One region of the Nocardioides sp. AN3 genome, then DNA from elsewhere that is predicted to be linked to it. Evidence: riboswitches for the same ligand, from Rfam matches in the RefSeq annotation. Region 1 holds a riboswitch; the other holds the start of a gene.
What was found. Region 1 has a riboswitch for cobalamin ahead of ACYQ1K_RS16175 (VWA domain-containing protein). Riboswitches for the same ligand answer to the same signal wherever they lie in the genome.
Positions count from the first base shown of each region.

Region 2: another riboswitch for cobalamin. It lies ahead of ACYQ1K_RS10475 (hypothetical protein); the one in region 1 lies ahead of ACYQ1K_RS16175 (VWA domain-containing protein).

Region 1 is NZ_BAAIGC010000014.1:36,662-44,696, forward strand. It holds gene cobBC (bifunctional hydrogenobyrinic acid a,c-diamide synthase/histidinol phosphate aminotransferase CobBC) at 1-2,010, opposite strand, end outside; gene cobO (cob(I)yrinic acid a,c-diamide adenosyltransferase) at 2,021-2,635, opposite strand; gene ACYQ1K_RS16175 (VWA domain-containing protein) at 2,635-4,740, opposite strand; cobalamin riboswitch at 4,768-4,910, opposite strand; gene cbiE (precorrin-6y C5,15-methyltransferase (decarboxylating) subunit CbiE) at 4,994-6,193, shown strand; gene bluB (5,6-dimethylbenzimidazole synthase) at 6,168-6,827, opposite strand; gene ACYQ1K_RS16190 (cobalt-precorrin-4/precorrin-4 C(11)-methyltransferase) at 6,835-7,611, opposite strand; gene ACYQ1K_RS16195 (precorrin-2 C(20)-methyltransferase) at 7,608-8,035, opposite strand, start outside.
Region 2 is NZ_BAAIGC010000007.1:79,374-87,408, forward strand. It holds gene gatA (Asp-tRNA(Asn)/Glu-tRNA(Gln) amidotransferase subunit GatA) at 1-984, shown strand, start outside; gene gatB (Asp-tRNA(Asn)/Glu-tRNA(Gln) amidotransferase subunit GatB) at 981-2,474, shown strand; gene ACYQ1K_RS10470 (NYN domain-containing protein) at 2,476-3,249, shown strand; cobalamin riboswitch at 3,274-3,419, shown strand; gene ACYQ1K_RS10475 (hypothetical protein) at 3,488-4,567, shown strand; gene ACYQ1K_RS10480 (hypothetical protein) at 4,570-5,421, shown strand; gene ACYQ1K_RS10485 (energy-coupling factor transporter transmembrane component T family protein) at 5,462-6,607, shown strand; gene ACYQ1K_RS10490 (ABC transporter ATP-binding protein) at 6,604-8,035, shown strand, end outside.

The DNA.
Region 1 (8,035 bases):
CTCGCCCGCGAGCGACTCGATCTCGCCGGGGACGGCGTCCATGAAGGCCTCGTCCACCACGACCAGGCGGCCGGGCCGGAGGAGTCGGCGGATGGTCGTGGCCGGATGCAGCACCCCCGTGGGGTTGGTCGGGTTGCCGACGACGACGAGGTCCGCGTCCTCCGGGACGGCCGCCGGGTCGAGCGTGAAGCCGTCCTCGGCCCGGCACAGCACCGGGGTGACCGCGTGCCCCGCCGCCGCGAGGGCAGCATGCGGCTCCGTGAACTGAGGATGCACGACCACCGGGCGCCGCCACGGGCGCAGCCGTGCCAGGAGCGAGAACGCCTCCGCGGCGCCGGCGGTGACCAGGACCTCGTCGGTCTCCCGCTTGTGATGCTGGGCGAGCGCGACGCGGGCCGGCGCGACGTCCGGATAGGACGCGGAGTCGTCGATCGCGGTGTGCAGCGCGTGGTCGAGCCACGCCGGGCGGGGTCCCGCGTAGACGTTCACCGCGAAGTCCACCAGTCCCCCGCCGACCTCGACGTCGCCGTGGTGGCGCAGTGGATCGGCCGGCTGTCCGTCCTCGGGGACGTCATGCGAAGTGGCTGCTCTGACAGCCGCGTCGCATGACGTCCCGACGGCTCCCCGGCTCGCGTGGGGTGTGGCCGAGAGGGGTGTGGCCGCGTGGACCGCGTCGGCGAACCGCTGGGCGAGGTGCGGGTGGCCGGCCCAGTGCACATGGAGGTACGACGCGTGCCAGGTCGGTCCGGTGAAGCCCGTCGCCTCGCCGTCGATGGTCCACGCGGCGACCTCCCCGCTCTGCGGCAACGTCCGCGTCCGGTGGAACTCGTGTCCTGTGACCTGCTCCCCCACGCGTGTCAGCAGCGAGTCGGAGGCCGCCGTCACGGTCGGGTAGCGCAGCGTCAACCGGTCCGACATGGCGGCCTGCGCCGGGATGGAGCCTGCCATCGGGACGCCGTCGAGTGACTCGGCGAGATAGAGCAGCCCCGCGCACTCGGCCACGGTCGGGATGCCGGCCGCGACGGCGTGACGCAGGTCGTCGAGCAGGCGGCGGTTGGCGGCGAGCTCGGCGGCGTACACCTCCGGGAAGCCGCCGCCGAGGTAGATCCCAGCGGTCCCCGGGGGCAGCGCATCGTCGGACAACGGGTCGAACACCGCGACCTCGCATCCGGCCGCGCGGAGGAGCTCCTCGGTCTCGGCGTAGCGGAACGTGAACGCCCGCCCCCCTGCAACGGCGACGACCGGCCGGCCTCCTCCACCGGGGCGCACGACCGTGGTCGGATCCCACGGTGTCGCGTCGAGGTCCGGCGCGCTGCGGGCCACGGCGAGCACCGCGTCGAGGTCCAGGTGAGCGGCGACCTGCTCGCCCAGGTGCTCGACCATCGAGGCCGAGCCGTCGCGCTCGGCCGCCGGCACCAGGCCGAGGTGCCGCGACGGTGTGGCGAGGCGGTCGTCGGGCGGGATGGCGCCGAGCACCGCGACGCCCGCACGCTCGACAGCGCTGCGGATCTCGTCGAGGTTGCGGCCGGGTCGCGCGCGGTTGAGGATGACGCCGGCGAGGCGTACGTCGGGGTCGAAGGCGGCCATCCCCGCGACGATGGCGCCGGCCGAGCGGGACAGGCGCGCGACGTCGAGGACGAGCACGACCGGGGAGCTCGTGAGGGTCGCGACGTGCGCCGTCGAGGCGAAGCCGTCGGATTCGAGGCGGCCGTCGTACAGCCCCATCACGCCCTCCACGACCGCGATGTCCGCGCCGGCCGCGCCGTGCAGGAGCAGCGGGACGACGAGCTCCTCGCCGACGAGGTGCGGGTCGAGGTTGCGCCCCGGCCGACCCGTCGCCAGGGCGTGATAGCCCGGGTCGATGTAGTCCGGACCCGCCTTGTGGCCACTCACGCTCAGGCCCCTCCCGTGGGGGCCGTCTGCCCGCAGGGCCGCCATGAGCCCCGTGGCGACGGTCGTCTTGCCCTGGCCGGTCGACGGCGCCGCGACGACGAGGCGCGGCAGGCTCACCACGCCGGGCTCACCATTCGATGCCCCTCTGACCCTTCTGGCCGGCGTCCATGGGGTGCTTGACCTTGGTCATCTCGGTGACCAGGTCGGCGGCGGCGACGAGCCGCGGGTCGGCGTACCGTCCCGTGATCACCACGTGCTGGTGACCGGGGCGGGTGCTGAGGGTGTCGACGACGTCGTCGACGTCGACCCAGCCCCACTTCATCGGATAGGTGAACTCGTCCAGGACCAGCAGGTCGTGGGTTTCGTCGGCCAGCCGGCGCTTGATCTCCTGCCAACCCTCGACGGCAGCGGTCTCGTGGTCCTCGGCGTCGCCCTGCTTGCGGGTCCAGGACCAGCCGGAGCCCATCTTGTGCCACTCGACCGGACCGCCGTCGCCGGTCTCCTCGTGAAGGCGGCCGAGCCGCTCGAGGACGGTCTGCTCGCCGATGCGCCACTTGGCGGACTTGACGAACTGGAAGACCCCGATCCGCCATCCCTGGTTCCAGCCGCGCAGCGCGAGGCCGAAGGCGGCGGTCGACTTGCCCTTGCCGTCGCCGGTGTGGACCGCCAGCAACGGCCGGTTGCGGCGCTGCCGGGTGGTGAGGCCGTCGTCGGGCACGGCGGTCGGCTGTCCCTGCGGCATCAGGCTGCTCCTCGGCTTCGGACGGTCGTGGTGAGCGCCTCGGCGCTCACCTCGGTGACCGGAACGTGCTCGGCGCGGAGCCGGCCGGCGAGCTCGGCGGCGAGACCCAGGCGAAGCGGGCCGATCTCGCTGTCGACGACGACGGTCGCCACACCGAGGCCCGCGAGGTGGTCGGCCGCCTGGAGCGAGCGGGCGACGGCGCCGGTGCCGCCGGTGGCGCGGCCGTCGGTGACGAGGACGAGGAGCGGGCGCAGGCGCGGGTCGCGCAGGCGCTCGCGGGTGATGACGCGGGCGGCCTCGAGCAGTCCTTCGGCGAGTGGCGTGCGGCCGCCGGCAGGAAGCTCCTCGAGGCGCGTCGCGGCGATGTCGACCGACCGGGTCGGCGGGAGCGCCACCTCGGCGCCGTCCCTGCGGAACGTCACCAGGCCGACCTTGTCGCGTCGGCGGTAGGCGTCCAGCAGCAGCGAGAGGATCGCCGTCTTCACCTGGGTCATCCGCTTGCGCGCCGCCATCGAGCCCGACGCGTCGACGCAGAAGAGGATGAGGTTGGCCTCGCGGCCCTCGCGTACGGCGACCCGCAGGTCCTCGGGTCGGAGCTCGACTCGTCGTGAGTCGCCTGCCGTGTCGCCCGCTGTGTCGCCTGCGGGGCTCGCCGTTGCTCGGCGCGCCGCCTGCTTCCCCGCGGCAGCGAGGAGCGTCTCGACGAGATCGAGTGACCCCGTCGGACCGTCCGCCCGCCGCGCGCCGACACGTCGTCCGGTCGAGGCGAGGGCGCGGCTGCGTCGGCCCGCCTCGCCGTCCCCGAGTCCGGTGACGGTGAGAAGCCGCGGCCGGAACGGCGTCCCCGCCCCCACCCGCCGGAGGTCATGCGAGTCGGTCGCCTCAGCAGCCACATCGTCTGACGTCCCGCCGGCTTCCCCCAGGACGTCATGCGAGTCGGTCGCCTCGGCAGCCACATCGTCTGACGTCCCGCCGCCGTCCCCGCCGCCGTCCCCCGGCACGTCATGCGAGTCGGTCGCCCCGGCAGCCACATCGTCGGACGTCCCGCCCCCCGGTGGCTCGGGCGGCTCCGGGGGGAGCTCCTCGTCGCCGAGGATCCGATCGAGGAGAGACTCGTCGAGTCCGGGCGCATCGAACGGGTTGCGCCGGCGCCGGTGCGGCAACGCGAGGAGCGCCGCGCGGCGGACGTCGGCGCGGGTCACCTCGTCGCGACCCGACCACGCGGCATGGGCGAGCGCAGCGCGGGCGGTGACGATGTCCGCACGCAGACCGTCGACCTCGAAGGCGGCGCAGATCTCGGCGATCTTGAGCAGCGCCGGCTCCCCGAGCCGCACCTTCGCCAGCCTCTCCCGAGCCGCCTCGATGCGCGAGGTGAGCAGCGCGTCGGAGTCGCGGAAGCGGGCCGCGAAGGCGGCGGGGTCGGCGTCGTACGCCAGCCTCCGGCGCACCACCTCGACCCGCAGCGCCGGGTCACGCGGGGCCGCCACCTCGACCGTGAGCCCGAACCGGTCGAGCAGCTGCGGGCGAAGCTCGCCCTCCTCGGGGTTCATCGTGCCGATCAGCACGAACCGTGCCGGGTGCGTCACCGAGACGCCGTCACGCTCGACGGTGGCGCGGCCCATCGCGGCCGCGTCGAGGAGCACGTCGACGAGGTGGTCGTGGAGGAGGTTCACCTCGTCGACGTAGAGAACGCCGCGGTGCGCGCGGGCGAGGAGCCCTGGCTCGTACTCGACGGCGCCCTTCGACAGCGCCCGCTCGAGGTGCAGCGACCCGAGGACGCGGTCCTCGGTGGCACCGACGGGCAGCTCGACCAGCCGCACGGGCCGGCTGACCACCTCGGCGTCGGCAGCGAACGGCCCGTCCGGGGAGAGGGTCGACGGGTCGGTCGGGTCGATCGAGAAGCGGTCGGCGGCGTAGACGTCGATGGGCGGCAGCACCGCCGCCAGCGCTCGTACGGTCGTGGACTTCGCCGTTCCCTTCTCGCCGCGGATCAGCACGCCGCCGATCTCGGGCGCGATGGTGGTCAGGACGAGGGCGAGGCCCATGTCGTCGAGGTGCTCCGCCTCGCAGCCGAGGACCGCGGAGAAGGGATAGTGCAATGGCATGTGAGGCTCCCGCTCGATTCGCCAACGTGGTTGGTCGGGCGCGGGGCCGGTCTTCGGACTTGTCAGGTCCTCTCGTGCGAGAGGCCTGATTCACCGCAGCGGGCCTGTGCCGGATTCTCACCGGCTTCCCAGATTCTCCCCGCCGGCCGTCCCCACCGTCTCCGATGGCTGGGTCGTTGGGGCACCTCGTGCCTGGGCGGCAGTCTGCCACACCCGCCGAGGTCCGCGACCCCGGCCGGTAGCGTCTGCCCGCGTGATCATCGTGGTGGGCATCGGCGCGGACGGCTGGACGGGCGTCCCGGAGCGTCATCGCACGCTCGTCCGCGACGCGACCCTCGTCCTCGGCGGCGCCCGCCATCTCGCGCTGCTCCCCGACGTGCCGGGCCAGCGCCGCGTGCCCTGGCCCACTCCCCTGCGCGCCGGCCTTCCGCGGCTGCTCGCCGAGCTCGACGGGCAGGACGTGGTGGCGCTGGCGTCGGGCGACCCGCTGGTGTCGGGCATCGGCACGACGCTCCTCGACCTCCTCGGCCCGGACGCGGTCCGCATCGAGCCTGCCGTCTCGTCGGTCGCGCTCGCCCGGGCACGGATGGGCTGGCCGGCTGAGACCACGACCGTCGTCACGGTGGTCGGACGCGACCCCCACGCCCTGCTGCGTCAGCTCGCGCCGGGCCATCGGGTGCTGGTGCTCAGCTCGGATGCGAGCACGCCCCCGACCGTGGCCGGGCTCCTGGTCGGGGCGGGGTACGCCGCCTCGCGGATGACCGTCCTCGGCGACCTGGGAGTCCCCGACGAGTGGCGTCGCGAGGCGTCAGCGGAGGACTGGGTGACCACCCCGCCCGACGACGTGCCCGCGTTGAACGTCATCGCGATCGCCTGCGCCGGGCCTCACCGCGGCGGCTGGGTGGCCGGGCTCCCGGACGACGCGTTCGAGAGCGACGGACAGCTCACCAAGCGAGACCTGCGGGCCTCGGCGCTCGCCCGACTCGCACCGACCCCCGGCGAGCACCTGTGGGACGTCGGCGCCGGAGCCGGATCCGTCGGGATCGAGTGGATGCGGGCACATCCGACCTGCACGGCCACGGCGGTCGAGGCCAGTCCCGAGCGGGCCGCGCGGATCGGCCGCAACGCTGCGGCGTTGGGCGTGCCCGGTCTCGAGGTGGTGACCGGCCGGGCACCGGACGCCCTGGCGCAGCAGCGGTTGCCCGACGCCGTCTTCATCGGCGGCGGCGCGACGATCCCCGGTGTGCTGGACGCCTGCCTCACCGCACTGGTTCCAGGCGGACGACTCGTGGTCCACGGCGTCACGCTCGAGACCGAGCAGCTCCTGGCGACCGCCTACGGCGAGCACGGCGGCGAGCTGACCCGCCTGGCGGTCGAGACGACCGCCCCGATCGGCTCGTTCACCGGCTGGACGCCGGCCCGCACCGTCACCCAGTGGAGTCTGACGCGGTGAGGGCGCCGTACCGCTCCTGGTGCACGAACCCCGCCAACGGCGACCGGTGTCGCCAGCCGAACCGCTCGAGGTCCGGCACGTCGGGCAGGTGGCTGACGGTGCCGACGCACAGCCAGGCGACCGGACGCACATGGTGGGGCAGACACACCAGTCCCGCGAGGTGCTCCTCGCGGTAGAAGCTCACCCACCCCACACCGAGGTCCTCCGCTGTCGCCGCCAGCCAGAGGTTCTGGATGGCACACACGACCGAGTAGAGTCCGGCGTCCGCGATCGCATGCCGCCCGAGCACCTGCGGGCCGCCGCGCGTCGGGTCGTAGCCGACGACGATCCCCAGGCCCGACTCGAGGATCCCCTCGACCTTGATGCGCTCGAACGCCGCCGCTCGCTCCCCCGTCAGCGACGCGGCGAACGCGGCGCGCTCCTCGGCCACATGGTCGTGGAACGCCCGCAGCGTGACCGGGTCGCGCACCAGGACGAAGTCCCACGGCTGGCTCATCCCGACGCTCGGCGCACAGTGCGCCGCCGAGAGGACCCGCTCGAGCACGTCGTCGGCGACAGGCTCGCCGGTGAACTCCCGTCGGGTGTCGCGGCGTCGGTTGATGACGTCGTAGAGATCCCTGACCCCGGACGTCACCGCCCGATCACCGCTTCACCTTGGGCGCGCGGTCGCGCGCGGCGTCGTACAGAAACGACTCCCCACCCTCGGCGACCCCCGGCTCGAGGGCACGGCCGACGAGGATCACCGCCGCCTGCCGCAACCCGGCCTGCTCGACCGCATCCGCGATCGTGGACACCGTCCCCGACAGGACCAGCTCGTCGGGCTGGCTCGCGCGGTGGACGACGACCGCCGGGCAGTCGGGGCCGTAGTCGGGCTCGATCTCCCCCATCAGACCGCGGATCCGGGTGATGGCCAGATGCAGCACGAGGGTGGCCCGGGTCGCGGCGAACGCGGCGAGGGACTCGGTCTGCGGCATCGCCGTGGACCGCGCCTGCGCGCGGGTCAGCACCACCGACTGGGCGAGCAGCGGGACCGTCAGCTCGCGGCCGACGAGGGCGGCCGCCGCGGCGTACGCCGGCACCCCCGGGGTGACGTCCCACGGCACCCCGGCCGCGTCGAGCCGCCGGGTCTGCTCCGTGAGCGCCGAGTAGACCGACGGATCTCCCGACACGAGCCGGACGATGTCACGGCGTGCCCGGTGCGCCTCGACCAACCGGCCGGTGATCTCGTCGAGGTCCAGGTCCTGGGTGTCCACCAGCTCGGCCGACGGCCCGACCAGAGCGAGGACCTCGGGATCGAGATAGGTGCCCGGGAAGAGCACGAGCTCCGCCGCAGCGAGGAGGCGCGTCGCGCGGACGGTGAGCAGGTCGGCCGCGCCGGGACCGGCGCCGACGAAGTGCACCACCTGAGGAGCCCTCACCGGACGTACCTCGGCGTCCACACGCCCGCGCGGCTCACCCGGGTGCCCTCGGCGCCCACGATGAGGAGACACTTCATGTCGATGGTCGCCGGGTCCAGCTCGGCCAGCGTGGTCACCGTCAGCGACTCCTCCGCCCGGCCGACGTCGCGGCCGACGATGACCACGGTGTCGGGCTTGCGATGCTCGAGGAGGACGTCGCGTGCGGTTGCGATCTGATCGGTGCGCGATCGCGAGGCCGGGTTGTAGATCGCCAGCACCAGGTCGGCCTCCGCCACCGCGCGCAGCCGCCGGTCCACGACCGTCCACGGCTTGAGCCGGTCGGAGAGCGACATCACGGCGAAGTCCGCCCCGATGGGCGCGCCCGCGCGGGCCGCGACCGCCTGGACGGCGCTGACGCCCGGCAGGACGCGGATCGGGACGCCGT
Region 2 (8,035 bases), on a different contig from region 1:
GTGCTCGACAGCGCGCTGCTGCACGAGCTGATCGGCGGCCACGACCCGCTCGACTCGACGTCCGCGACGCTGCCTGAGTCAGGTGGCAAGGTGACCGGCCTCGTCGAGGCGGCCCGTCAGGGCGCCGCAGGCGACCTGGCCGGCCTCAAGGTCGGCGTCATCAAGGAGCTCTCCGGCGACGGCTGGCAGCCCGGCGTGATGCAGCGCTTCGCCGAGGCCGTGGACCTGCTCACCAAGCTGGGCGCCGAGGTCGTCGAAGTGTCGACGCCGAGCTTCGTGCACGCGCTGGCGGCCTACTACCTGATCCTGCCGGCTGAGGCCTCGAGCAACCTCGCCAAGTTCGACGCGATGCGCTACGGCCTGCGCGTCACTCCTCCCGGAGACCCGAGCGCCGAGGACGTCATGAAGGCGACCCGCGACGCCGGCTTCGGCGACGAGGTCAAGCGCCGGATCATCCTGGGCACCTACGCGCTCTCGTCGGGCTACTACGACGCCTACTACGGGCAGGCGCAGAAGATCCGCACGCTCATCATCGAGGACTTCAACCGCGCGTACGCCGACGTCGACGTGCTCGTCAGCCCCACCGCGCCGACGACCGCCTTCAAGCTCGGCGAGAAGCTCGACGACCCGATCGCGATGTACCTCAACGACCTCGCGACCATCCCCGCCAACCTGGCCGGCGTCCCGGGCATCTCGGTGCCCGCCGGCCTGGCCCCGGAGGACGGCCTGCCGGTCGGCTTCCAGATCCTCGCGCCCGTGCTCGAGGACGCGCGGCTCTACCAAGTCGGAGCCGCCCTCGAGTCCGCGCTCATCCAGCAGTGGGGTGCCCCGCTGACGCCAACGGGTCTCGATATGCCGGGTCTCGATACGCCCTCGCCTAGCGGCTCGGGCTACTCGACCAACGAGAGGTCTAGCGGCTCGGGCTACTCGACCAACGAGAGGTCTAGCGGCTCGGGCTACTCGACCAACGAGGAGAAGCAGTGACCGACACGCTCATTGGGTTCGACGAGGTCCTCGAGGACTTCGACCCGGCGCTGGGCCTCGAGGTCCACGTCGAGCTCAACACGGCGACGAAGATGTTCTGCGGCTGCCCGACGGAGTTCGGCGCCGAGCCGAACAGCCAGGTCTGCCCCACGTGCCTCGGGCTGCCCGGTGCGATGCCGGTGGTCAACCGCAAGGCCGTCGAGTCCGCCATCCGCATCGGCCTCGCGCTCAACTGCTCGATCGCCGAGTGGTGTCGCTTCGCCCGGAAGAACTACTTCTACCCGGACATGCCGAAGAACTTCCAGACCTCGCAGTACGACGAGCCGATCGCGTTCGACGGCTACATGGACGTGGAGGTCGAGGGGGAGACGTTCCGCATCGGCATCGAGCGGGCGCACATGGAGGAGGACACCGGCAAGACCACCCACATCGGTGGAGCGACCGGCCGCATCCACGGCGCCGACCACTCGCTCGTCGACTACAACCGAGCCGGCATCCCCCTCATCGAGATCGTCACCAAGCCGATCACCGGCACCGGCGCCAAGGCGCCTCTGGTCGCTCGTGCCTACGTCGCCGCGCTGCGCGAGCTGATCCTCGCGCTCGGGGTCTCGGACGCCCGGATGGAGCAGGGCTCGATGCGCTGCGACGTGAACCTGTCGCTGGCGCCGAAGGGCTCCGAGGTGCTCGGCACCCGCACCGAGACGAAGAACGTCAACTCGCTGCGCTCGGTCGAGCGGGCGGTCCGCTTCGAGATGAGCCGCCACGCCGGCGTACTCCTCGATGGCCGGAAGGTGCTGCAAGAGACCCGCCACTTCCACGAGGACACCGGCACGACGTCGCCCGGCCGCGAGAAGTCGGATGCGGAGGACTACCGCTACTTCCCCGAGCCCGACCTGGTGCCGATCGCACCGTCGCGCGAGTGGGTCGAGGAGCTGCGCGGCACGCTGCCCGAGCCGCCGGCCGAGCGCCGGGCCCGGCTGCAGACCGAGTGGGGCTTCTCCGACCTGGAGATGCGCGACGCGGCCGCGGCCGGAGCGCTCGCGCTCATCGAGGAGACCGTCGCCGCCGGAGCGGCGCCACAGGCCGCCCGCAAGTGGTGGCTCTCCGAGCTCGCCCGCCGTGCCAACGACGTGGGCGTCGAGCTGACCGACGTCGGGGTGACGCCGGCGCAGGTCGCCGAGGTGCAGAAGCTCGTCGAGGCCGGCACGGTCAACGACAAGCTGGCGCGCCAGGTCTTCGAGGGCCTGTACGCCGGCGAGGGCTCGCCCGCCGAAATCGTCGCCGCCCGCGGGCTCGCCGTGGTCTCCGACGACGGCGCCCTGTCGGCCGCGGTCGACAACGCCATCGCCGCCAACCCCGATGTCGCGGACAAGATCCGGGACGGCAAGGTCGCCGCAGCAGGTGCGCTCATCGGTGCGGTCATGAAGGAGATGCGTGGCCAGGCCGACGCCGGCCGGGTGCGCGAGCTGATCCTCGAGAAGCTCTCCTGACGTGGCGGAGCCGTTCAGGATCGCGTTGCTCATCGACGCGGACAACGCGGATGCCTCGAAGATCGACTCGATCCTCAACGACCTCGCCGAGTACGGCGAGTGCAACATCCGCCGTGCGTACGGCAACTGGACCAAGCCCAACCTGAAGCGGTGGGTGGAGGAGCTGCACGGGGCCGCGATCCGTCCGATGCAGCAGTTCGACCTGACCACCCACAAGAACGCCTCCGACATGGCGCTGGCCATCGACGCGGTCGAGCTGCTCCACGCGGCCTCACCGGACGCCTTCGCGATCATGTCGAGCGACTCCGACTTCACCCCGCTCGTCCACTACCTGCGAGAGAAGGGCCGCGCCGTCTACGGCTACGGCCGCGCGAACACGCCGGCGCCGTTCCAGAGCGCCTGCACCCGGTTCACCGTGGTCGACCGGCTCGGTGAGGACGAGTCCGAGGTGGACGCCGACGAGAACCGGAGCGCCGACGCCGAACCGACCTCCGACGGGCGCGCCAGGGTCCCCAGCGGCGACCTCAAGGGCAACTCCGGCCTCGTCCGGCTGCTGCGCAGCGCCATCCGCGGAGCCGCCGAGGAGGACGGGTGGGCGGCGGTGTCGAAGGTCGGCCAGAAGATCCGCAACCAGTCCTCGCTCGACTGGCGCAACTACGGCTACGCGACGCTGACGAAGCTGCTGGCCGCGACGGAGCTCTTCGAGCTGCGCGACGAGGGCACGCCGGCCGTGTCCGTCCGCGATCCCCGCGATCCCCGCGAGGCCAAGGGCTGAGAGGGCGGGTTGGGTCTGGGACTGACTGCGGGGTTAGGCTTCGGCCGCTACATCTCCACATTCATCACGCCCGCGCGTGGGGGAAGCCGGTGAGAGTCCGGCACTGACCCGCAACCGTGTGCCCCTGCCCAGGGGCGAGTCGGACCACCCGCCGCGACGCGTCCTGACAACCACGCTGTCGCGGACAACAGCGGGTGTGCTCGCGAGGCCCTCCCGCTGGTGCAGCGGGAAGGAAACCATGCGACTCCTCCTCCGATCAGCCGCCGCCCTCACCGGTGGACTGCTCATGATCCCGGCTCTCTCCTCGCCTTCGATGGCGGCGACGCCCTCCGCGCAGGCCGGCTCCTGGCTTGCTCGACAGATCTCGACCGGCGTCGTGCACAACAGCCAGTACGACTTCGACGACTACGGGCTCACGGCCGACACGGCTGTCGCGCTCAAGGCCATCGGTGGTCACAAGAAGGCGCTCACGAAGACGCGGCGGACGCTCGCCGCGCACGTGAACAGCTGGACGACGGGCGTCGACTACGGCGCCAGCAGCGACGTGTTCGCGGGGTCCGTCGCCAAGGCGGCGGTCACGGCCAAGACGCTGGGCGGCAACCCTCGTTCGTTCGGGGGCGTCAACCTGATCAAGCGTCTGAACGCTCGGGTCATCACGTCCGGCCCGGCCAAGGGGCGGATCCATGACGCGGGTTCGGCAGACTACGCCAACACCGTCGGGCAGGCGCTCGCGGCACGGGCACTCTCCGACGCCGGCTCGCCGCGAGCGCGCATCGTCGTGCGGTTCCTGCTCGCCCAGCAGTGCTCGGCGGGCTACTTCCGGCTCACCTTCTCGGCCGCCTCGTCCTCGTCGCAGAAGTGCGTCCCCGGAGACGTCGTCGGCAGTGCGCCCGACCCCGACACCACCTCGCTGGCCCTGCTGAGCCTGCACAGCATCAAGCACCCCTCGGCCGGGGTCCGGGCCTCGATCGCGAAGGCCACGCGTTGGCTCAAGCGTCACCAGCGCCACGACGGGTCCTTCATCGGTGGCCCGACGACGGCCACCCCCAACGCGAACAGCACCGGGCTTGCCGGCTGGGCTCTCGGTGAGGTCGGCGCCTGCAAGCAGGCCCGCAAGGCGGCCTCCTGGGTCAAGCGCCTGCAGGTGACGAGCAAGAACGCCACGGACAAGCTCGCGCACGAGCACGGCGCGATCGCGTACGACGCCACCGCCCTCGCCGCCGCTCGAGCCGCCGGGATCACCACCACGTCCCAGGACCAGTGGCGTCGCGCCACGGCGCAGGCCGGCCCGGCGCTGCGCTTCCTCCGCGGCTGCTGACGATGGCCCCGCTGAGCACGATGGCCAAGCTGGTCGCCGCGGTGATGATCACCGCGGCGGCCACGCTGGCATTGCCCTCCGCACCGGCTCAGGCAGCGTCGTGCTCGGCGGAGCAGGTCAGCGTCGTCGTCGACTACGGCGCGCTCGGTGGCGGCACGGCGGCCGGGTGCGGCACCGGATCGACCGCCGACAAGGCGTTCACCAGCGCCGGCGTCTCCCTCGGTCGGCTGACCGGACAGCCGGGGGTCGTCTGCAAGGTCAACGGCAAGCCGTCGCAGGGCAGCTGCTTCACGACGACGTCCTATTGGGGCTTCTTCGTCGACAACGGCAAGGGCTGGGTCTACGCCTCACAGGGCGTCTACTCGCAGGCCGTCGGCGCCGGCGACTCCGTCGCGCTCGCCTGGCAGTGCAGCGGCACGCCGCGCAAGCCCGGTCAGACCGGCTCATGCTCGACCCCGACGCGATCGGCCTCGACCGCGCCGAAGCCGAAGCCGAGCAACACCCGCACGCCACGGCCCTCGAAGGCGCCAGCCACCCGCGCGACCAGCAGCGTCGCACCGAAGGGCCCCACGACCCCGAGCGCGAGTGCGACGACGACCGCGCCGTCGGCCAGCCCATCGCGCAAGCCCGGGCCGAAGTCGTCGCCGTCACCCGCATCGAGCTCGGCCATCGCGGTCGCGACGACGAGCGCCGACCCGACCCCGAGCGCATCGATGAGCCCGACGACGGAGGCGGCCATCACGCCGGCGTCGAGCGAGAGCAGTGGTGGCATGCCCGGTTGGGTCCCGCCCGTGCTCATCGCGGTGCTGGCGGCCGCGGCCGGTGGGATCGCCTGGGCCAGACGGGCGCGATGAGCCGGCGATGACTCTGCGATGACCCTGTGATGACCGCCCGATGACGAGGATCGCCCGCGATCTGCACCCGGTCGCTTGGTGGCTGTGGGCGATCGGGCTGGCGGCGTACGCCTCCCAGACCACCAACCCCTGGCTGCTGCTGATGCTGATCGGCGCCGCAGCGGTGGTGGTCAGCGCCAGGCGCTCCGACCAGCCGTGGGCCGGCTCGTTCCGGATCTACCTCATCGCCGGGGCGGTCATCGTCGCCATCCGCGTGGTCTTCCGGATCCTGCTGGGTGGGGCGGTCGGCGGCACCGTGATCGTGCACCTCCCGCAGATCCCGCTGCCGGGTTGGGTCCTCGGCATCACGCTCCTGGGGCCGGTGACGCGGGAGTCGGTCCTCGCTGGCCTCTACGACGGGCTCCGGCTCGCGACGATCGTCATCTGCGTCGGCGCGGCCAACTCCCTCGCCAACCCCAAGCGGCTCCTGCGCAGCATGCCGGCCGCGCTCTACGAGGTGGGCACCGCCGTCGTCGTCGCCGTCAGCGTCCTGCCGCAGCTGGCCGAGAGTGTCCAGCGGGTCCGCCGTGCTCAGCGCCTGCGCGCCGAGGTCGGTGAGCGGTCGCGCGGCGTGCGCCGTCTGCGCCGCTTCGTCGTCCCCGTGCTCGAGGACGCCCTGGAGCGCTCGCTCACCCTCGCTGCGGGCATGGACACGCGCGGCTACGGCCGCGCGGGTGACGCCACCGCGGCACAGCGCCGTCTCACGGGCTCCCTCATGATCATCGGCCTCATCGGGGTGTGCATCGGCGCGTACGCCCTCCTCGACCAGACCTTCCTCGGCGGCTCGTGGGGGCCGGTCAGCCGGGGCGCCGTGGTGCTGGCCGTGGGCGTGGGGGTCTGCGTCGCCGGCATGGCGTCCGCGGGACGGCGCGTGGGGCGCACGACCTACCGGCCCGACCCGTGGCGCTGGCCGGAGACCGCAGTCGCGCTGACCGGCATCGTCGTCGGCGGCGTGGGCTCGTGGGTCGCCCAGCACCAGTACGCCATCACCAACCCCGACCTCGGCGCCTCTCCGCAGGTCAGCGTCGCCGCGCTCGTCGGCGTGCTCGTCGCCCTGGCGCCTGCTGTGTTGGCTCCGACGCCCCGGCTCCCGGTCGACCGTACGCCGGCCCGCCCGTCAGCTCGCGAGGTCGAGGTGGCCGCATGAACCCGCCCCTGCTGGAGCTGCGTGGCATCACGGTGACCCTTCCCGAGCGGGCGCAGCCGGTCCTGGCGGGCGTGGACCTGGCCGTGGACGACGGCGAGCTCCTCGTGATCTCCGGACCGACCGGATCGGGCAAGTCGACGCTGCTCGGCGTCGTGGCGGGGCTGGTGCCGCGCTTCAGCGGCGGTGCCCTCTCGGGTGACGTCCTGCTCGACGGCACCTCCATCGTTCGGACGCCGCCGCGCGAGCGCGCGGCCTCCATCGGGTACGTCGGCCAGGACCCCGCCGCCGGCTTCGTCACCGACACCGTCGAGGAGGAGCTGGCCTACGGGATGGAGCAGCTCGGCCTGCCGCCGGCCACCATGCGCCGCCGCGTCGAGGAGACCCTCGACCTGCTCGGCATCGCCGACCTGCGCGACCGCGACCTGCGCACGCTGTCCGGCGGACAGCAGCAGAGGGTCGCGATCGGCTCAGTGCTCACGATGCATCCCCGGCTCCTCGTGCTCGACGAGCCCACCAGCGCGCTGGACCCCACCGCCGCCGAGGACGTGCTCGCCACGCTCACCCGGCTCGTCCACGACCTCGGCGTCAGCGTGCTGCTGGCCGAGCACCGGCTCGAGCGGGTCGTGCCGTTCGCCGACCGGATCGCGCTGCTGGTCGGCGATGGGTCCGTCGAGGTGGGGGAGCCGGCGGAGGTGCTCGCCGACTCGCCCGTCGTACCTCCCCTCGTCGAGCTCGGCCGCGCCGCCGGGTGGTCGCCGCTGCCGCTCACCGTCCGCGAGGCCCGTCGCCGGGCTCGGGGGTTGGGCCTGCAGCGGTCGGGTCTCGATACGCCTTCGCCTGGCGGCTCCGGCTACTCGACCAGCGGAACATCCGATGGTCGAGTAGCGAGCGCCAGCGATCCCGGAGGTCGAGTAGCGAGCGCCAGCGAGCGTCCAATCCTCGCCGGTCGAGTAGAGAGCGCCAGCGAGCGTATCGAGACCCGTGTCGAGAAGCTCGTCGTCCAGCGCGGCGAGCGGGCGGTGCTGGCCGGTGTGTCGCTGAGCCTGGCTCCGGGCACCGTCACCGCGCTGATGGGCCGCAACGGAGCCGGCAAGTCGACGTTGCTCTGGGCCCTCCAGGGGGGCCAGCGACGCTCAGGCGGCATGGTGACGGTCGGCGGGACGGACCCGGCCCGGATTGCCGACGCTGATCGACGCGCCATGGTCGGGATGCTGCCGCAGACGGCGGCCGACCTGCTCTACCTCGAGTCCGTCGACGACGAGTGCCGTGCTGGCGGACCTCGGACGAGGGCGATCCTCGACCGTCTCGTGCCCGGCATCCCGGGCGACCGCCACCCGCGCGACCTCTCCGAGGGGCAGCGGCTGGGCCTCGCACTGAGCCTCGTCCTGGCCGCCGATCCGCCGGTGCTGTTGCTGGACGAGCCGACGC